Regions from separate parts of the Arthrobacter sp. TMT4-20 genome, predicted to be linked through region 2. Evidence: predicted binding sites of a transcription regulator. Region 2 holds the regulator's gene; the other holds the start of a gene.
The links. The regulator HrcA, encoded in region 2, represses chaperone genes, less so after heat shock. The targets are predictions, from matches to a motif close to TTNGCACTCGNNNNNNNCGAGTGCNAA.
Positions count from the first base shown of each region.

Region 1 (11,926 bases), on a different contig from region 2:
AGGACGGTCTTGTAGAACTGCTGGGTGCGTTGGGGTGTCAGAGAGCCGGCCACCGTGACCCCGGCCTCGCGCATTTCGGCGAGCCTGCTGGTGATCAGGCCCTCCTGGATTGGCGCGTTGTAAATTTCCTGCATCCGGCGGGTGGCCGCCGGACTGAAATTCTCGGTGCTCAGGTTCGCGATCTCGTCCAGCATGGGCTGGGGATCCTCATAGCGGGTCCACAAACCCTCAAGGTTGAGCACGCCAAGACCGCCCAGCCGCCCCATGGCAATGGCGGTCTCCGGTGACATCACGGAATCCATCGGTGCGGCGATGACTGGCATTTCGAACTGGTAGGCGTCGATCTGCCATTGCACGGACACGTCATGGGGGTCACGGGTGCGGCGGGACGGAACCACCGCTACGTCATCGAGGGAGTACGCCCTGCGTCCGCGCTTGCCTCGGCCAATTTCAATCTCGTTAGTCACCTGACAAGGTTATCCCAGGGCGACACGCAAGGACTCCGCGGCGGGTTTCCCGGCGTTCAGCCGGCCTTTCGCCCTGAATTAGGGGGCTCCACCCACCAGATCCCACCAGAAGGTGATAAGCCTACTTTCTTTTCGCCCCACAAGAGGGCTAGGGTGGATGGCATCCCCGACATCGCATCCCGGACATGGGAGCCTACCTGGTACCGGTCCTCCGATCTCACTAGTGAAGGAGTTGTCGACATGCAGGAGCTGGAGCAATGGCCCACCGGGAGGCTATTAACCACCGCGGCGCGACTGGTCGACCATGCCTGGAACGCGGGGCTGGTTGACCTCGGACTCACCCATGCCGGGTACACCGCGCTGCGGGTGTTGCAGGATTACGGCCCGATCAATCAGACCAAGCTGGCTCAGCTGATTCGTGTACAGAATCAGACCATGGGTAAAACCATCGAGAAGCTTCAGGTGAATGGCTACGTCAATCGCGTCCGGGGCGAAGTGGACCAGCGAATCCAGATGGTTTCAGTTTCCGACGCCGGTAGGAGCGCGCTGGTCAGTGCACTCAAGATCGAACAGAACCTCATCGCCGGTGGCGGGCTGCTCTCCGACACCCTCAGGGCGGAGCTGCGCAACCTGATCGAAGAATTGGGTGCAGGACGCAACGGTGGCGCTCAGGCCGCAGGCTAATATTTCGCAGCCCTTTCGACGTAGACTGCCGTGTGCAGGGATTATCCGAGCACATTCTTCGAAAGGCAGAGGCTTATGGGCGACAAAAGTAGGCTTTCACCGGAGCAGCCCTTCCCGGCGGACCTGGCTCCCCTGGAGGATAGCCAGGTTGAAATTCTGAACAGCAAAATCCACCGTCAGCTGGACACCGAATACACCACGGATCACGAGCCCGATCCGGAAACCGAGTCCCGCTACGAGGAGCTCAGGGCCGAACTTGACTACCGAGCCGCGGACCATCAACTGCCCGTGGACGGACGAGACGCGTTTGCCACCTCGGCTCAGGAGCCGAAGGACAAGACCTCGGCTTAGGGCTTGCCGATCAGGTTTCAGTAACGGTGTTCGGGTCAAGCCCAAGCTGGCTCTCAAACATCCTGAAATACCGGCCACGGAGATTCACGAGTTCATCGTGGGTTCCCGACTCCGCGATCTGCCCATCCTCCAGCATGTAAATGATGTCGGCTTTCTCGATGGTCGCCAGCCGGTGGCTGATGGCAATAATCGTGTGTTCCCGGTCGGCAAAGAGCCGGCCGAAGATGCGGTGTTCGGCAAGCGCGTCGATCGCCGAGGTGGGCTCGTCCATCACGATGAACGGGGCACCGCGGTAGAAGTTGCGGGCCATCGCCAGTCGCTGCCATTGCCCGCCGGACAGCCCACTCCCCTTCCGTCCACGGGGGTCTTCCATCCAGTTGCTGACATGGCTTTCGAACCCGTTCGGGAGGCGACTGATGAAGTCGCTGGCCTCGGCGTCGCGGGCGGCCCGCTCGATCCGTGTATCGTCCCGTGGCAATGACACATCCCCGAAGTAAATGTTGTTGGCCGCCGTTGCGAATTCGTACTTGAGGAAATCCTGCGACATCACCGCGAGATGCCGATGCCATGAGCTGATGTCCAGACCCCTCAGGTCCTGCCCATCCAGCAGCACCTTGCCCGACTCCGGCTGGTACAGCCCGGCCAGAACGCGGATCAGGGTCGACTTTCCCGCACCGTTTTCCCCGACAATGGCTATGTGCTGTCCCTTCCGGATGCTCAGGGAAATGCCCTTCAGCACCCGAACTGACCCACCGGTGTAGGTGTAGGAAATATTCTCCAACGTCACCTCAGCCGGGGCTTTGGCCAGCACCTCTCCACCGCCGACGGCCGTGGGGTATTTCATGAATTCCTCGTAGTCCTTGAGGTTCGCGAGGTCCTCATCGATTGAACTGAGTGAAGTGACCAGCGAATTGGCGGTCGTAAGGGCGCGGCTGACAATCTGCTGGATGTAGAGGAACTGTCCCACCGGCTGTGCCCGGGCAATGATTTGACCTACCACCCAGATCAGGGCCACCACTTCGGCGCCGTATTGAAGTGCATCGGCAGCCAGTTGTTTGGGAATGTACCGCTTTTGGAACTCCAGTCGGCGGAGTTCGTCGGCATCGCGGAGGCGGGACCGCAGGTCCATCAGGTAGCCCACGATGCCGTAGAGCCTCATCTCGGCAATATGTTGCGGCCGAATCAGGTTCGTTTCTATCAGCCGACGCTGCCGGCGTGAATCCACCTGGGTATTCCAGTGGGCCATTTGTTCGCGGGATAGCTTGAACTGTAGGTAGACGCTCGGGATGATCGCGATCAGTACGATCAGTGCGACCCACCAGCTGACCAGCAGGAGCGCGCCGATGGCCAGGACCACCGAGGCTAGCTGGGTGAAGATCGCAGCGATCCGGTCGAGAACGCGCGCATAGGAATCCGAGAACCGTTTGGCCCGGTCGTACAGGTCAACGGTGTCCTTGTCGTCGTACCGCCAGAACTCGAGCGCGAGAAACCGTTCGTACATCAGGTCACCCACCACCGCTCCCACCCTGAAGCTCATGACCTGCTGGATATACCGGTCCACGCTGGTGAAGGCGCCCCAAAACAATCCCAGGCCGGCGGTGATCAGCACATAGAGCACTGCCTGCTGGCCGGCGTCGGGATTCCCGGCGTAGGCCTCGGCAAGCGCGGTCGTGGTCAGCGCGGCGAAATAGGTGGTCACCAGCGGGAGGACAGCCGCGATCAGCGACCCCACGACCTTCATGACGACGGCGCCCGGTGACGCTCTGAAGCTCACTCTCAGGACCTGTCCGACGGCGCGCGCGTAGGGTCTCAGGGAAAGCCTCGGTCGAGGGACCCGGGGTGGGCGGAGCTCATCATCTGTCATGGATCCTCACCGTTCTGCCGGGACCCATGCATGCTGCTGACCCGCGCCCGGTGCGTTACTTGCTGCCGTAGTTCGGAGCCTCGACGGTCATCTGGATGTCGTGGGGGTGCGACTCCTTCAAGCCGGCGGAAGTGATACGGACAAACTTGCCCTTTGCCTTCAGCTCTCCGATGGTGCGGGCACCCGTGTAGAACATGGTCTGACGCAGTCCCCCGACCAGTTGGTAGGCGACGGACTCGAGCGGTCCGCGGTAGGCAACGCGGCCTTCGACGCCTTCGGGGATCAGCTTGTCGTCCCCTGTGACGTCGGCCTGGAAGTAGCGGTCCTTCGAGTAGGACGTATTCTTTCCGCGGGTCTGCATGGCGCCGAGGGAACCCATGCCACGGTAGGTCTTGTACTGCTTGCCGTTCACGAAGATCAGTTCGCCAGGGGCTTCGGCCGAGCCGGCCAGCAGCGAGCCGAGCATGACGGTGTCGGCGCCGGCGACCAGCGCCTTGCCGATGTCGCCCGAGTACTGGAGTCCGCCGTCGGCGATCACGGGCACCCCTGCCGGGATGGCAGCCTTGGCTGATTCATAGATGGCGGTCACCTGGGGTACGCCAACGCCCGCCACCACTCGAGTGGTGCAGATGGATCCTGGGCCTACCCCGACCTTGATACCGTCGGCGCCGGCGTCGATCAGCGCCTGGGCGCCGTCCCGTGTTGCTGCCTGGCCACCGATGATGTCGACGTGAGCCACTGATCGTTCGGCTTTGAGCCGGGCAATCATCTCGAGGACACCGGCACTGTGCCCGTTGGCGGTGTCAACGAACAGGGCGTCAACTCCGGCGTCCACGAGGGCCATGGCTCGATCCCAGCCATCACCGAAGAAGCCGATAGCGGCGCCGACCCGCAGCCGGCCTTCGTCGTCCTTCGTGGAGAGCGGATACTGCTCGGCTTTTGTAAAGTCCTTAACAGTTATCAGTCCTCGAAGGATGCCTTCTCCGTCGACGAGCGGAAGCTTTTCAATTTTGTTCTTGGCCAGCAGCCCGATCGCGTCCTCACCACTGATTCCGACCTGCCCGGTCACCAGCGGCATGGGAGTCATGACCGCGCGCACCAGGCGGTGTGGCCACTCATGTTCGGAGACGAATCGGGTATCACGATTGGTGACGATGCCGAGCAGATGCCCGGCGTCGTCGACGACGGGAAGACCCGACACCCGATAGTGGCCGCATAGTTCGTCCAGCTCAGCAAGGGTGGCATCGGGTCCGATGGTGACCGGATGAGCGATCATGCCGGACTCGCTGCGCTTGACCCGGTCCACCTGCTCCGCCTGATCCTGGATCGACAGGTTCCGGTGGATCACGCCGAGGCCGCCCTGTCGGGCCATTGCCACGGCCATGCGTGCCTCGGTGACGGTGTCCATTGCCGAGGACAACAGCGGGGTCTGAACGGTAATGCGCTTGGAAACGCGCGAACTGGTGTCAGCCTCGGACGGGATCACATCGGTGAGGCCGGGCAGGAGCAGGACGTCGTCGTACGTCAGGCCAACGAATCCGAATGGGTCATGGGTTTCGTTGCGCTGGGACGGCTGGGTCACTGCATCGCCTCTTTCTCAGATGGTCTGTGGGTAGAAGCTGGCCGAGGGATATTCGAATTGCCAGACTCTCATCCTAAAACGATTGCCGGGTGCACCCTATTCCGGGAGCGTGCGATTCGACACAGCCCGGATGGATCAGGAATGGAGCAGAGCATCAATCTGGTGGGTTATCAGCCGATAGTAGGAGCTGGAGTGGATAGGGAGAACTGCCCACCAGATGGCAGCACCCCCGGTCCGAGGACCGGGGGTGCTGCCATGTCTGTCTAGCCCTTGAGGGGACTAGTGGCTGTGACCTTCTTCGTCGTCGCTCTCTGGCTTCTCGACCACAAGTGTTTCGGTGGTGAGAATCAGGGCCGCGATCGAGGCCGCGTTCCGGAGTGCTGAACGGGTGACCTTGACGGGGTCGATGATGCCGGCGTCGATGAGGTTTTCGTAGTCACCGGTGACAGCGTTGAAGCCGTGTCCGGGCTCGAGTTCCTCGACGCGATGCACCACAACGTAGCCTTCGTGGCCAGCGTTCTCAGCGATCCAGCGCAGTGGCTGGGCCAAGGCGCGTCGCACCAGGTTGATTGCGGTTGCGGCGTCGCCTTCGAGGGCGAGTACCGAAGCGTCAGTGTCCAGCGCCTTCGAGGCGTGGATCAGCGCCGCGCCGCCGCCGGCAACAATGCCCTCATCGAGAGCTGCACGTGTCGCTGACACGGCGTCCTCAATGCGGTGCTTCTTTTCCTTGAGCTCAACCTCGGTGGCTGCGCCAACCTTGATGACTCCGATACCGCCGGCCAGCTTGGCCAGGCGTTCCTGAAGCTTCTCGCGGTCCCAATCAGAATCGGTGCGCTCAACCTCGGCACGGATCTGGGCTACGCGGTCCGCAACATCGGACTCGCTGCCGATGCCGTCAACGATCGTGGTGGTGTCCTTGGTAACGGTGATCCGGCGAGCGGAACCCAGCACCTCAAGGCCTACCTGGTCCAGCTTGAGGCCGAGGTCTGGTGAAACAACCTGGGCACCGGTCAGCGTGGCGATGTCCTGCAGCATTGCCTTGCGGCGGTCGCCGAAGCCTGGCGCCTTGACGGCAACCACGTTCAGGGTGCCGCGGATCTTGTTGACTACCAGGGTGGACAACGCTTCGCCGTCAATATCCTCAGCAATGATGAAGAGGGGCTTGCCGGCCTGCAGCGCCTTCTCCAGCAGCGGCAGGAATTCCTGCAGTGAGGAGATTTTGCCGGAGTTGATCAGGATCAGTGCGTCTTCGAGCACTGCTTCCTGGCGTTCGGCGTCGGTGATGAAGTAGGGGCTGAGGAAGCCCTTGTCGAACTGCATGCCCTCGGTGAGCACGAGTTCGGTCTGGGTGCTGGAGGACTCCTCGATGGTGATAACGCCATCCTTGCCGACCTTCTCGAAGGCTTCAGCGATGAGCTCGCCGACCTCTGAGCTCTGGGCGGAGATGGAGGCGACGCTGGCGGTCTGCTGACCGACAACTTCGCGGGCATTCTCGAGCAGGCGGGCAGCAACGGCCTCGATGGAGACCTCAATGCCACGCTTCAGCTGCGATGGGGCAGCGCCGGCTGCGACATTCCGCAGGCCTTCGGTGACCAGTGCCTGTGCCAGCACCGTCGCGGTGGTGGTGCCGTCACCGGCGATGTCGTTGGTCTTGGTGGCCACTTCCTTGGCGAACTGAGCACCAAGGTTCTCGAACGGATCGTCCAGTTCGATTTCGCGGGCGATGGTCACGCCGTCGTTGGTGATGGTGGGGGCGCCCCACTTCTTGTCCAGCACGACGTTGCGGCCGCGGGGGCCGAGCGTCACCTTGACGGTGTCAGCCAACTTGTTGACTCCCGCTTCCAGCGCGCGGCGTGCAGCGTCGTCAAACTTCAACTGCTTTGCCATGATGTGTTCCTCTTCCATTGTGCAAATACTGCTTGTGAAAAACCTGGTGGTTCTTGGTACGTCTTCACGCACCGACGAGAGAACCCCGGCCTGTGTGGCCGGGGTTCTCTCGAGTGAAACTATTTAACGACGATCGCCAGAACGTCGCGGGCTGAGAGTACGAGGTACTCTGCGCCGGCGTGCTTGACTTCGGTTCCGCCGTACTTCGAGTAGATGACAATGTCGCCTTCGGCTACATCTACAGGCACGCGGTTTCCGTTATCGTCAACGCGGCCTGGGCCTACTGCAACAACTTCGCCCTCCTGGGGCTTTTCCTTGGCAGTATCCGGGATTACCAGACCCGACGCAGTGGTCTGCTCGGCTTCCAGTGGGCGGACAACAATACGATCCTCAAGAGGCTTAATAGAGACCGGCACGCGGACCTCTCCTTCGCTTGGGTGACAAATGGAATTAAGGCCTTCGGATGGCGCTGACCGTCGTCGCGGTGCCGGCTCACGCTTCCCTGAAGGAGTTAGCACCCTCATGGTGAGAGTGCCAAGTCTGACTTTATGCATTGGTTAGCACTCGGTCAAGGCGAGTGCCAGATTGCGCTGCCAGCGCAGCCCGGTTTCCGACCGGTTTATCCCAGGAATTCATTTCCAGGGGTTCAGCGGCCAGGCCGTGCTCCGACCGCGCTTCGACGCCGTTAGACTCCGCCCAGTAGACTGGGGAACTGGCCAGCAATGGCATTCCCACCACTTTCGAAAGCAGTTTCGTGACCCAGCAGGTACAGGCCTCCACCCAGCGCCACACTGGCATCGCCCAGGAGGCGTCCCGCCGTCGTACATTCGCCGTCATTTCTCACCCCGATGCCGGCAAATCGACCCTGACCGAAGCCTTGGCCCTTCACGCCCGCGTGATCGGCACGGCCGGTGCCACCAACGGCAAGGAGAACCGCCGGGAGACCGTATCCGACTGGATGCAGATGGAGAAGGACCGCGGCATTTCCATCAGCTCCACGGCGCTGCAGTTCTCCTACCGGGACACGGTCATCAACCTGCTGGACACCCCCGGCCACTCGGACTTCTCCGAGGACACGTACCGGGTGCTGGCCGCCGTGGACTGCGCGGTCATGCTGATCGACGCAGCAAAGGGCCTTGAGACCCAGACCATGAAGCTGTTCGAGGTCTGTCGGCAACGCAACATTCCCATCATCACGGTGATCAACAAATGGGACCGACCCGGGCTGGATGCTTTGGCACTCATGGACGAAATCACCGAGCGCACCGGGCTGATTCCGATGCCGCTGACCTGGGCCGTGGGTTTCGCCGGCGACTTCCGCGGCGTGTGGGACCTCAAGCGTGACGAGTTTGTTCGTTTCACCCGCAAGAACGCCGGTGCTTCCCTTGCCGTCGAAGAGCACCTGAGCCCAGCCGAAGCCTTGGCACAGGAGGGCGACGCCTGGACGGACGCCCTCGACGAAGCGTCGCTGGTCATCGAGTCGAACCAGCCGTTCGATCTGGAAAGCTTCCACGCCGGTACGGGCACCCCGGTGTTGTTCTCGTCAGCAGTTCTGAACTTTGGCGTCCAGCACATCCTGGACGCCCTGGTCGACCTGGCACCAGCCGCCGGTCCCCGCAAGGACGTCGACGGCAACCCCCGTCCGGTCGATGCCCCTTTCTCGGGATTTGTCTTCAAGGTCCAGGCCGGCATGAACCGCGCGCACCGCGACCACGTCGCATTCATCAGGGTCTGCTCCGGCGTGTTTGAGCGCGGCATGGTGGTCACCCACGCCAACTCCGGCAAGACCTTCGCCACCAAGTACGCCCAGCAGCTCTTCGGCCGTGAACGGGAGGTGATTGACGAGGCCTGGCCGGGCGACGTCGTCGGGCTCGTCAATGCATCGGCGCTGCGGATGGGCGACAGCCTCTACATCGAGGAGCCGGTGGAGTTTCCGCCGATTCCCCTGTTCAGCCCCGAGCACTTCCGGGTGGCCAGATCCAAGGATGCCGGCCGCTTCAAGCAGTTCCGGCGCGGGATTGAACAGCTGGGCCATGAGGGAATCATTCAGGTGCTGCGCTCGGATCTTCGTGGCGATCAGGCACCGGTGCTGGCCGCCGTCGGGCCGATGCAGTTCGAGGTGGTGGCCGACCGGATGGAGCACGATTTCGGCGCACCGATGCGAATGGAGCCGCTCCCCTATTCGCTGGCCCGGCTCACCACCCACGACGCGCAGGCAGCCCTCAGCGCCATCCGTGGCACTGAGGTGCTGGTCCGGTCCGACGGCGAGTATCTGGCCCTGTTCAACGACATCTGGGCGCTGCGTCGGGTCGAGAAGAATTCCCCCGAGATATCGCTGAGCACCATCGGCACCGATGCCGGGGACGCCCGAGGCTACTGAGATGGCCTCCGACGCCGCGACTGACCTGATCGCGCCGCTCCTGACCCCTGCGGGCTGGGAACTGTTGAACTCCCTGGCTCCGTACAACGAAGCCGACACGATGCGCCTGAGCACCTCGCTGCGCCGGGCAGGACACGACCCGGTGGTCATCTCGGCCGCTCTGACCCAGTCCCGGTTGCGCTCCAAGGCGGAAACGAAGTTTGGGCCGTTCGCAGCCCGCATGCTGTTCACCGCCGCCGGTCTGGAACAGGCCACCCGCCTCGGTGTGGCTGCCCGTCATGCTGAACGCTTTGTCACGGCTGGCCTCGAACGGGTCGCCGACCTGGGCTGCGGGATTGGTGCTGACGCGATCGCCCTGGCCAGCCTGGACCGCCGGGTCACTGCCGTGGAGATCGACGAGACGACCGCCGCCGCCGCAACCATGAACTTGATGCCCTGGCCCAATGCGACTGTGGTGGGTGGCGATGCGGAGTCGTTCGACCTCACCGGGTACGACGGCGTCTGGCTGGACCCTGCCCGCCGCACCACCAGCACCTCGGGCACCACCCGAATCTTTGACCCGGAGGCATTTTCCCCTCCCCTGTCCTTCGTCGAGCGGCTCGCCGACGAAGGGACCCCAGTCGGGGTGAAGCTAGGCCCGGGCATCCCCCACGAGGCGGTGCCCGCCGGGTGCGAGGCGCAGTGGGTGTCCGTCGATGGGGATGTCACTGAGGTGTCACTCTGGTTCAACTCCCTGAAGCGCCCCGACGTGCGCCGTTCCGCGCTGGTGATTAGCTCCCACGGTGCCGCGGAGCTCACCAGTGCAGCCGATTTCGACGACGGAACCCGCCCGCCGATCGGCGCCCCCGAAGGGTACCTATACGAGCCGGACGGCGCGGTGATCCGCGCCGGGCTGGTGGCGGACGTCGCACGTCAACTGGATGGCCACCTGCTGGATCCGCGGATCGCATACATCTGCGCCCCGAACCTGCAGGAAACTCCGTTCGCCCGCGCCTACAAGGTGTTGAGCGTGATGCCGTATAACGTCAAGGCCCTCCGGACGTGGGTCCGCGAGAACGGCATCGGCGTGCTGGACATCAAAAAACGCGGCACCTCGGTGACCCCCGAAGAACTTCGCAAGCAGCTCCTCGCCGGGTCGGGGAAGGCCCGTAAATCCGCCGGAAAGAAGAAGGCCACGCTGGTCCTCACCCGGATCGGTGAGGATCGGGTGGCGATCGTCGTCGAGCCCGTCACCGCCTGACGGCGTCAGCTGCTCCCGCGTAGCCACTCGCCGTCGTCGGCGTCGTCGCCGCCGTCGTCGTCGCCGGAAAGTGTCGGTGGCGGGTGGAAGAGTCTGCTCATGGAAGCAAAAACCCCACGAATAGATGTCATTCTGCGTTCGTTCCTGGCGGACGAAAGTGCGGGCCGCAGTCATGTCGTCGGCGCGCGGTACTACCGGGTGATGGCCCACCTGTGCCATTACCTTGAGTCAGTGGACGCTACGGTGCTGCTAGGGCCGGAATCCGGAATCATTCTCGCTGCCGAACGTGAGTTTCAACCGAACGGTGCCTTCCTGCGGCTGTTCGACGCCCACGATCTGATCTACTGCCTGCCGGGTTTTCTCGACAGCCGGTGGCTGATGACCAATCCCAGCGATGCGCGCACTCAGGTCAGTCTGACGGACCGGCTGCTGCGCTGGGTGCGGCGGCGCTATCGGGAAGACATATATTACTGCGCTGGCGGGATCCGCCAGTGTACCGAGGCAATCAGACAGGCCCGACGACGGCTGCGGGGGTAACGCCCGGCTGCCTAGGCCGATCCCCGCCACATCACTGACGTCTCCAGCACTTCCGCTGGGCTCGGCAACCCTCTGATCTGGGCCAGCACCAGTTCCGCCGCCCGTTTACCCAGCAGATCCGCCGGTTGCCTGACCGTTGACAGCTGTGGCCGGCACCTCAGCGCCCAGCTACTGTCGTCGAACCCGACAATCCCCACGTCCTCCGGGACCTGACGGCCACTTTCCTGCAGGGCCGTCATCGCTCCGGCGGCCACAGCATCGGATGCCGCGAAGACGCCGTCGAGGTCGGGGCGACGCCTGAGCAACTCCTGCATCCCCTCCAGCCCAAACCCATACGTGTACAGCGGGTACTCCACCACCAGCCCTGGATCAAACAAATCCCCCATCGCGGCCTTGAACCCGGCCAGCCGGTCCTGGCCGGAGTCACGGTCAAGCGCGCACGCGATCATGGCCACCCGGGTACGTCCAGTGTCCAACAGTCGGGCGGTGATGGCTTCGGCTGCCGCTGCGTTATCGATAGCAACATACGGAATATCCGGGATCCCCGGTGGGTGGCCGACGAAGGCCGCAGGCACACCGAGATTCTTGACCGCCAAGGCAATCGGGTCGGACGCCCGCGCGGACACGATCACCGCGCCGTCCACCAAGCCACCCTGAAGATAGTCGGCAACCCTGCGGCTATCGCGTTCGGAGTCGATGATGAGCGACACCAGCTGGTAGTCCGCGGCTGACAATACCGCGTTGGCGCCCAGCAGAATCGACCCGATGTTGGGGTCTTCAAACAACAGCGAGTGAGGTTCGTGAATGATCAGTCCGATGGCCCCGGACTCCTGCCGGACCAGATTCCTGGCCACCGAGTTACGCACATATCCGACCCGCAGGATCGCTTCTTCCACGGCCAGTTTCGCATCCTCGGACACATAGCGTTCCCCGT
Region 1 is NZ_JBTNDW010000001.1:471,090-483,015, forward strand. Features, by position in the region: gene ACX80Z_RS02135 (GuaB3 family IMP dehydrogenase-related protein) at 1-467, opposite strand, end outside; gene ACX80Z_RS02140 (MarR family winged helix-turn-helix transcriptional regulator) at 621-1,151, shown strand; gene ACX80Z_RS02145 (hypothetical protein) at 1,227-1,502, shown strand; gene ACX80Z_RS02150 (ABC transporter ATP-binding protein) at 1,513-3,366, opposite strand; gene guaB (IMP dehydrogenase) at 3,422-4,948, opposite strand; gene groL (chaperonin GroEL) at 5,228-6,835, opposite strand; gene groES (co-chaperone GroES) at 6,955-7,251, opposite strand; gene ACX80Z_RS02170 (peptide chain release factor 3) at 7,590-9,215, shown strand; gene ACX80Z_RS02175 (class I SAM-dependent methyltransferase) at 9,217-10,455, shown strand; gene ACX80Z_RS02180 (hypothetical protein) at 10,555-10,992, shown strand; gene ACX80Z_RS02185 (LacI family DNA-binding transcriptional regulator) at 11,004-11,926, opposite strand, start outside.
Region 1: the regulator HrcA is predicted to act here: its motif matches at 7,393-7,419, upstream of groES (co-chaperone GroES).

Region 2 (9,630 bases):
CACGCGCTGAACATGATCGACACGCCAGGCCACGTTGACTTCACCTACGAGGTTTCCCGGTCGCTCGCGGCCTGCGAAGGGGCGATCCTGCTGGTCGATGCCGCCCAGGGGATCGAAGCCCAGACACTTGCCAACCTTTACCTGGCGATGGAAAACAACCTCACCATCATTCCGGTCCTGAACAAGATCGACCTGCCCGCCGCCCAGCCCGAGAAGTATGCTGCCGAGCTGGCGAACCTGATCGGTGGCGACCCCGACGACGTCCTCAGGGTCTCCGGGAAGACCGGTATGGGGGTCGAAGCACTGCTGGACAAGATTGTCAGGGACCTGCCGCCTCCTGTTGGTGACCCCAACGCCCCCGCACGGGCGATGATCTTCGACTCCGTGTATGACACCTACCGCGGTGTCGTCACCTACGTCCGCGTGGTCGACGGCATGCTGCATCCCCGCGAGCGGATCCAGATGATGTCCACCCGCGCCAGTCACGAACTCCTCGAAATTGGCGTCAGCTCCCCGGAGCCCACCCCATCCAAGGGGCTTGGCGTGGGCGAGGTCGGCTACCTCATCACTGGTGTGAAAGACGTCCGGCTGTCCAAGGTGGGTGACACGGTTACCAACCTGGCCAAGCCAGCCCAGGCATCCCTGCCCGGATATGCCGATGCGAAGCCCATGGTCTTCTCCGGTCTGTACCCGCTAGACGGCACCGATTACCCGGTGCTTCGCGACGCGCTGGAAAAGCTGATGCTCAACGATGCAGCGCTCGTCTACGAACCCGAGACCTCCGCGGCACTGGGCTTCGGGTTCCGGGTGGGCTTCCTCGGGCTCCTTCACCTGGAGATCACCAGGGAGCGGCTCGAGCGCGAGCATAACCTCAACCTGATTTCCACGGCACCCAACGTGGAGTACCTGGTGACGCTCGAGGACAAAAAGATGGTCCATGTGACCAACCCCAGCGAGTACCCGACCGGGAAGATCGCCGAGGTCCGCGAGCCTATGGTTTCGGCGACCATCCTGGCGCCCACCGAGTTCGTCGGTGCCATCATGGAGCTGTGCCAGAGCCGGCGCGGCGTGATGGGCGGAATGGATTACCTCTCCGAGGACCGGGTGGAGATCCGGTACCGACTGCCACTGGCCGAGATCGTGTTCGACTTCTTCGACATCCTCAAATCCCGGACCCGCGGGTACGGCTCGCTGGACTGGAAGAGCGACGGCGACCAGGTCGCCGACCTGGTCAAGGTCGACATCATGCTGCAGGGCGAACAGGTCGATGCGTTCTCGGCCATCACCCACCGCGACAAGGCCTACGCCTATGGCGTCATGATGACCGGCAAGCTGCGTGAACTCATCCCACGGCAGCAGTTCGAGGTCCCCATCCAGGCGGCCATCGGGTCACGGATTATTGCCAGGGAAAGCATCAGGGCCATCCGCAAGGACGTCCTCGCGAAGTGCTACGGCGGTGACATCACCCGTAAACGCAAACTTCTGGAGAAACAGAAGGAAGGCAAGAAGCGGATGAAGATGGTGGGACGCGTCGAAGTCCCGCAGGAAGCCTTCATCGCGGCCCTCACCACCGACGAGTCCAAGGACAAGGTCAAGAAGTAGCAATGCCAGGTGCCCTCCCTCTTGGCTTGCCAGCGCCGGAAAGCGGCCTGCTGCCGGAGCAGGCCGCCGTCGGCAGCGCCGACCGGAAGCTGGGGCTCTACGTCCACATCCCGTTCTGCGCTGTGCGCTGCGGCTACTGCGACTTCAACACCTACACGGCCACTGAGCTGGGTGGGGGCGCATCGCAAGACCGCTATGCCGCAACGGTCAGTGCTGAACTGGACCTCGCAGCCGGTGTCCTGACCGCTTCCGGCACCGCGCCCCGCCAGCTATCGACAGTGTTCTTCGGTGGCGGCACTCCCACCCTCCTCCCCGCAGCTGATCTGGCGACGGTGCTGCGCACCGCCGTCGGGCACTGGGGGCTCGCACCAGGCGCTGAAGTCACCACGGAGGCCAACCCCGATTCGGTCACGCCCGAGTCTCTTGCGGTGCTGGCGCAGGCGGGTTTCACCAGGGTGTCGTTCGGGATGCAGTCGGCTGTTCCGCACGTGCTGAAGGTTCTGGACCGCACCCATGCGCCCGAACGGGTGCCACTGGCCGTGCAATGGGCGCGGGAAGCCGGGCTGCGCGTCAGCCTTGACCTGATCTACGGCACCCCGGGGGAGTCCGCAGCCGACTGGCAGCAGACCCTTGACGCGGCGCTGTCCTACGGTCCGGACCACGTCTCTGCCTACGCACTGATTATCGAGGACGGCACCAAACTTGCGGCCCGGATCCGCCGTGGCGAGGTGCCCGACATCGACGACGACGATCACGCCGAGAAGTACGCCCTGGCCGAACGCGCGATGGCAGCCGCCGGACTGGGATGGTACGAGGTGAGCAACTGGGCCCGCACACCTGCGGACGAGTGCAGGCATAATCTTGCCTACTGGCGTGGCGACGACTGGTGGGGAGCTGGTCCCGGCGCGCACTCGCATCTGGGCGGTGTGCGGTGGTGGAATGTGAAGCACCCGACCGCGTACGCCCAGCGCCTCTCAACCGGAGTGTCACCGGCCGCTGGCCGCGAAATCCTGGACGCGGAGACCCGCTACACCGAGGACGTGATGCTTCGCGCCAGGCTGCGCGAGGGCCTACCAACCCGGGTGCTGCACCCAGGGGGGCGGCTTGCCGTCGCCGGATTGATTGCTGATGAACTGATCGTTGCAGCGGAGGCCTTCGCCGGAACGATCACGCTCACTGGCAAGGGCCGGTTGCTCGCCGACGCGGTCGTCCGCAGGCTACTACCCGATTAGCTCCTAACGGAAGAGCCGCAGGTTGAACGCGTACCGGTAGGGGCGGCCACGGTTGACCTGAATCCCGGCAATGACCGAGGATACGGCGATTGCTACCCAGATCAGGGCGTTGACGACGGCGAACATGCCGCCGACCGCTGGCAAGAGGGAGAGCAGCCAGGCCACGAACGCCAACACCGTCGGCGGGAAGGTGAAGTTGAACGCCTCCCGTGCTTCCTGGGCGGTGAAAGGTCCCCGGTTCTTGAAAATCAGCAGTATGAGCAGCGACGGGATGAAACCGAGGATTCCCCCGAAGTGCGACAGGGTTGCCCACTGCCGGTCTTCCGTCGCGGTCAGAGGCAGGGCATTCGCCGGGGCACCCTCAAAAGCGGATCGGGGCTGGCCGTGGCCGTCCTCGGATCCGTGGTGTCCGTGCTGGTCGGCGGGGTTAGACAACTGAACATCCTCTATTGCTTCGGGGCAGCCTTGATCAGGAGCCTTCCTATCTAGGATACTTCGTCGCCAGCAAACGTGCACTGGGGCTTAGGTGGTCGCGTCGAAATCTCCGGGAGGGGTCAAAAAATCGATCACTTCTTCGACCCGCCCGAGCAGCGACGGTTCAAGGTCGGAGTAACTATTGACGCACCCCAGCAACCGCTTCCAGCCATGTGCCACCGCTGCCTTGTCGGCGTTCGGCCAGCCGAGGCCGGCGAGTATTCCGGTCTTCCAGTCCTGGCCCCGTGGTACCACCGGCCACGCGGTGAGCCCGACGGCCGCCGGCTTGATTGCCTGCCACACATCGACATACGGGTGTCCCACCACCAGGACGTTGGCGGCGGCTCCCGGAACCTTCATGGCTTCCTGGGCGATGCGCTGTTCCTTCGACCCCGCTACCAGATGGTCGACGAGGATACCGAGCCGGCGGTTCGGTCCAGGACTAAAGGTGCGGATCATCCCGGCAAGGTCGTCAACGCCGTGCAGCGGTTCGACGACGATCCCCTCAAGACGCAGATCGTCGCCCCACACTTTTTCGATCAGCTCAGCATCGTGCTGTCCCTCCACCCAGATCCTGCTGGCCCGGGCGGTCCTCGCGCGGGCGCCCTCCACTTTGACCGATCCCGACGCCGTCACCTTGCGGGCTGGCGCTGGTGGTGCCAGCGCGGGTGCCACCACCTCAACGGGCCCGCCGTCGACGTGGAACCCGAACCCGAGCGGGAAAGTCTTGAGTCTGCCGCGCCGGTCCTCGAGCACCATGACGTGCATGCCACCAGATTTCTCCACCCGGACCACTGCGCCAACGTAACCGCTCTGCACATCCTCCAGAACCAGGCCCCGGCTGACCGGAACCTTTGGCAGGGAAACCTGGCGGGGGGCTGAGATGTCCTGGGCGCCCCATTCATAACTGGACAAAATTGTTGCTCACTTCCCGACTCGCCGCTGGACGGTCCGGCCAGGGATTTTCAATGCTAACAATCCCTTCGAACGTACTAGACTTGGCACTTGGGCGTGTCGAGTGCCAGATCTGCCGGAAGAGACAGTAAACGTGTGCGGAGGTGAAAAGTGAGCGAACCACGCAGACTTGAAGTGTTGCGTGCCATCGTCGAGGACTATGTGCATTCCCGCGAGCCTGTGGGCTCCAAAGCACTCGTGGAGCGGCATCAGCTGGGGGTATCATCGGCCACCATCCGTAATGATATGGCTGTCCTGGAGGAAGAGGGGCTGATCACTGCGCCTCACACCAGCTCGGGTCGCATCCCCACCGACAAGGGCTACCGACTGTTTGTCGACCAGATTTCCGAGGTCAAGCCTCTGTCTGCTGCCGAAAAGCGCGCCATCCAGGCGCTCCTGGAGGAGGCAGAGGATCTCGACGACGTCATGGACCGGACAGTGCGGCTGCTCTCCCACCTGACCAATCAGGTTGCGGTGGTCCAATACCCACATCTGGGTAGCGCAGCCGTCCGGCACCTGGAGTTCGTCCTACTGGCGCCCAACCAGGTACTGGTGGTGCTCATAGCGACCAACGGAACAGTCCAGCAGCGGGTTGTCCCGCTGCCCGAACCGGTGCCCGAATCATCCCTCGCCGAGCTTCGGCAGCACTTCCTCGGTTCCGTCGCCGGCACCAAGCTGGCGTCCCTTCCGCAGGAACTCGCACTCGCCGTGGGAGCCCTGTCGTTCCAGCAACGCAGGGCGGGCACCGTGCTGGCGCGGGCGCTCGAACAGTTGGCCGGGATCAACCGGGATGACCGGATTGTGATGGCTGGTACAGCAAACCTGGCCCGATCCACCGTAGACTTTCCCCTGAGCATCGGGCCGGTGCTCGAGGCCCTGGAGGAGCAGGTAGTAATGCTTCGCCTGCTTTCCGAAATGAAGCAGGATGCGTTTGGCGTCTCGGTGCGGATCGGCCGGGAGAACCCGCACGGCGGCCTCGCTGAAGCCTCGGTGATTGCCACCGGATACGGTCCCGACTCGTTGGCCAAGGTAGGAGTCCTTGGGCCAACCCGAATGGACTACCCGACGTCGATGTCGGCGGTGCGGGCGGTAGCCCGGTACCTATCGCGGATCCTGACGGACTAACCCTGACGTAACCGCATCAGCGAACTTGTTGTAGAAACAGTCGACCCCATACCGGCAGGGCACCAAGCCCTGCACCGGTCAGTGACATAGGAAGTGAAGTGCAGGAGTGAGTAATCACTATGAAGTCCTCGGTGTGAACCGCGATGCGAGCGGCGAGGAAATCAAGAAGGCCTACCGCAAGCTCGCGCGAAAGCTGCACCCGGACGTCAACTCCGGGCCGGATGCCTCTGAAGAGTTCAAATTGGTCACCCGTGCCTACGAGGTGCTCTCGGACCCGCAGAAACGGCGCGTGTATGACACGACCGGCAACGAGAACGGGACCGACAACGGATTCGGCGGCGGACACGCCGGGCCGGGCTTCGCCTTCCAGGACATCTTCGAAACATTCTTCGGTGGCGGTGGTGCCAGCGGCCCGCCGTCGCGCACCCGTCGCGGCCAGGACGCCCTGATCGCCGTGCGGATCGACCTGGTCGACGCCGTCTTCGGGATCAACAAAAAGATCGACGTCGATACCGCAGCAGTGTGTCCCACCTGCGACGGGTCCTGCTGCCAGCCCGGCACTTCCCCCCGAACCTGCGACATTTGCGGCGGGTCGGGTCAGGTGCAGCGTGCGGTGCGGTCCATTCTGGGCCAGGTCATGACCAGTGCCACGTGTGGCACCTGCCAGGGGTATGGCACCGTCATCCCGAACCCCTGTAACGAATGCAACGGCGACGGTCGGGTGCGTAGCCGTCGGAGCCTCACCATCAAGGTGCCCGCAGGCGTGTCGACCGGCACCCGCATTCAACTGGGGGGCCAGGGCGAGGCCGGTATGGCCGGCGGACCGCAGGGCGACCTCTATGTGGAGATCCGGGTTAACCCGGATCCCTCCTTCCTCCGTGAGGGTGATGACCTCCACGTCACCCTCAGCGTGCCGATGACCGCCGCCGCCCTGGGCACCACCGTGAACCTCGCCTCCTTCGACGGCGACCAGGAACTGGGGATCAAAGCAGGCACGCAGTCGGGCGAGATCGTGACTCTTCGCGGACTTGGCGTCACCCACCTCCGCGGGTACGGGCGTGGTGACCTCAAGGTGCACCTGAACGTCGAGACTCCGCGCAACGTTGACCAGGCGCAGGAAGAGCTGCTGCGCAAACTTGCCGAGCTCCGCGGCGAGGAATTTGTTGAGGGTCAGCTGGCCAGCAGCGGTTCAGGGGTGTTCGCGAAGTTGCGGGAGCGGTTGGGTAATCTCTAGGGGTGAGCAACGCACTCTACTTCGGAGACCCTGAGGCGCTGGCTGCTGTCCTCCCCGGAGCCAGTTTCACCCTCACCGGGGCCGAGGCCCGGCACGCGGCGACCGTCAAACGGCTGGCAGCCGGCGAGACGATTGACGTCGCCGACGGCCGCGGGCGCAGAATCGTCGGCGTGGTCACGGCCAGCGCCGGGCAGGAAGTCACCCTCGAGGTGCGAACGGTGATTGACGAGCCGGCCCCCGCCTGCCGTCTCATCCTGGTGCAGGCACTGGCCAAGGGGGACCGGGATGAACTGGCGGTCGAGGCCGCCACTGAACTGGGCGTCGATGCGGTTATTCCCTGGCAGGCGGATCGAAGTATTGTCCGTTGGCGCGCCGACAAGGCGCTCAAAGGGCAGCGAAAATGGGAGTCCACGGTGTGGGGAGCCGCCAAACAATCACGGCGTGCCACCCTCCCCGAGGTGCTGCCATTGCACGACAGCGGGTCTCTGGCAGCCTGGCTTGCCGGCGTGGACCTCGCCCTGATCCTCCACGAGGACGCTGAAAATGGGGTTGGGGCACTGGTTGGGCCACAGGCCGACACCCCGCCCACCAGCATTGCAGTGGTGGTCGGCCCCGAGGGGGGCATCAGCGGGCAGGAGCTGGAGCTGTTCGTGTCGAACGGTGCACATCCGGCCAGGCTCGGCGGCCAGGTGCTGCGCTCCTCCACCGCCGGACCCGCCGCCCTCGCGGTCCTGAGCCAACTGCTGGGCCGCTGGTAGCCGGTTCAGTTCCGTGCTCACCCGGGAATAAGGTCCCGTGCTCACCCGGGAATAGCAAGCCCCGGGAAGGAAAGCAGGAGGCTCAGCTGCCTACTGCACCGTGACGCGCTTGGTGTCGGTATCGAGTTCACGGTTCTCCTGGACGCCCTGCGGACGGTCGAAAACGCTGATCTCGTATTCACCGGGCACCAGGGCGATCGTGAACTCGAAGAGTCCGGGGGAACTGGCGCTGGCGTCCAGTCCCACCGTTCCAGTGCGGTACGATTCCAGCTCATCGCCGACCACTTCGTCGATCCGCCAGTGCAGGACCGCGTTTTCCGTCATTCCGCTGCCTGACACGGTGATCGTCGGCTGGTCGCGGACCGCCCCATGCTGGGGTTCGATGATCCAGATCGGAGCCATCAACGCCGAGTCCCGCTGCAACGGGCCACCGAGTTCGATGTGGCCGAAAGCGTTGAACCCCGCCGCTCCGTCCACCAGGACGACGACGCGGCTGGGGTCACCGCCCGAGACCAGGCCCGCGTTGGCCGCCGCCGCTGTGGCTGTGTATACGAGCTGCTGGATGGCACGATAGGCGGCACCCTGGTCGAGCTGCGCATCGAAGGCCTCGGCCGAGATATCGACCGTAATAACGTTGTCGGGGGAGATTGATGCGCTGACAGACTCGGCGGGGGACCACGACCCAAAGTAGTCGGGATCGATTGGTGAGTTGGCGGTCATCGCCTGGACCGCCGCCGCGATTGGGTCACCACCGTTCCCGCCGTCCAGGAACTCCCGGTAGAGCTGGATGCTTCCGTCGTTGTCTCCCATCCAGTAGACGGGGAGCAGGTTGCGCAGGGTAGCGGATTCCGTCACTGCGGAGTGCTCTGCCGACGGTGGGCCAGCTGACGTGTTTGGTCGTCCAGAAAGCGAGGCCGTCGCATCATCGCCGGGGACCGGTGCGCAGCCACCCAGGCCCAGACCAGCGAGGACGATTAGCGCGGTGACCGAGAGAGCGCGTCCAGGCCAGCGCCGGGCAGCATCGCGTTGAAAGGACCACTCCATTCGCGTCCTGTCCTTTCGCTGTGCCACTCGGCCGGATTGGTGCGCCGCCGAGTAATGCACTCAAAGCAACGTTTCCAGCTTCGCATATGGCAACAGGCTCCGAACGGGGTTTAGCCAAGTCGTCGCCGGACTGAGACAGGATTGAAACCGGGCCGTTGCCCAGATGAGATCATCTGCTTCCTGAGCGCGCGGAGACGCCGCAAAACCTCCGGTTCCGTCGACGGCGGAATCCGGTGGCCGGGGACGGCCGCCGGGCAGGGACGTAACGTAAGATTAGTCAAGGGGCGGTATGCCGTCACCAACCGATTCAAGGAGAGATGGAAGGCCGCGAGGGCCGATTATATGACCGATTCTTCAGTTGGCATCAGCGCAGTGGGCTTGGACACGAAGGTGGTCCACTTCGATTCGACGGAACAAATGGTTCAAGCGCTTGGAACCAACGATGAGGCGCTGAGGCTGATCGAGAGCACTTTCGTGGGGGTCAATCTTCACGTCCGGGGTAATGAGCTGTCGATCACGGGCCCAGCCGTCGACGTCGCGCGCACCGAACGTCTGATCTCCGAGATCCGCACCCTCGCAGCCAACAACACCACCGTCAACCCCCAGGTTCTCAAACAGCTGGTGTCCATGTTGAAGGATCAGTCGGTGAGTAGTCCCTCCGATGTCCTCACCATGAACATCCTCTCCTCCCGTGGCAGGACTATCAGGCCAAAGACCCTGAACCAGCGGGACTACGTCGAGGCGATTGACCGGCACACGGTGGTGTTTGGCATCGGCCCTGCGGGCACCGGGAAAACCTACCTTGCCATGGCCAAAGCTGTTCAGGCGCTGCAGCATAAGGAAGTCAACCGGATCATCCTCACCCGCCCGGCCGTCGAAGCGGGGGAGCGGCTCGGATTCCTGCCCGGCACCCTCAGCGACAAGATCGACCCGTACCTGCGTCCGCTCTACGATGCGCTGCACGACATGATGGACCCGGACAGCATCCCTCGACTGATGGCGGCCGGCACCATCGAGGTGGCACCTCTCGCCTACATGCGGGGCCGTACCCTCAACGATGCGTTCATCATCCTGGACGAGGCCCAAAACACCACCCCCGAGCAGATGAAGATGTTCCTCACCCGCCTGGGGTTCGGTTCGAAGATGGTGGTCACCGGCGACGTCACCCAGGTGGACCTGCCCGGCGGGACCAACTCAGGGCTACGGG
Region 2 is NZ_JBTNDW010000002.1:81,008-90,637, reverse strand. Features, by position in the region: gene lepA (translation elongation factor 4) at 1-1,602, shown strand, start outside; gene hemW (radical SAM family heme chaperone HemW) at 1,605-2,834, shown strand; gene ACX80Z_RS03490 (DUF4870 domain-containing protein) at 2,838-3,269, opposite strand; gene ACX80Z_RS03485 (DUF3097 family protein) at 3,357-4,223, opposite strand; gene hrcA (heat-inducible transcriptional repressor HrcA) at 4,374-5,387, shown strand; gene dnaJ (molecular chaperone DnaJ) at 5,494-6,621, shown strand; gene ACX80Z_RS03470 (16S rRNA (uracil(1498)-N(3))-methyltransferase) at 6,624-7,379, shown strand; gene ACX80Z_RS03465 (GerMN domain-containing protein) at 7,470-8,423, opposite strand; gene ACX80Z_RS03460 (PhoH family protein) at 8,766-9,630, shown strand, end outside.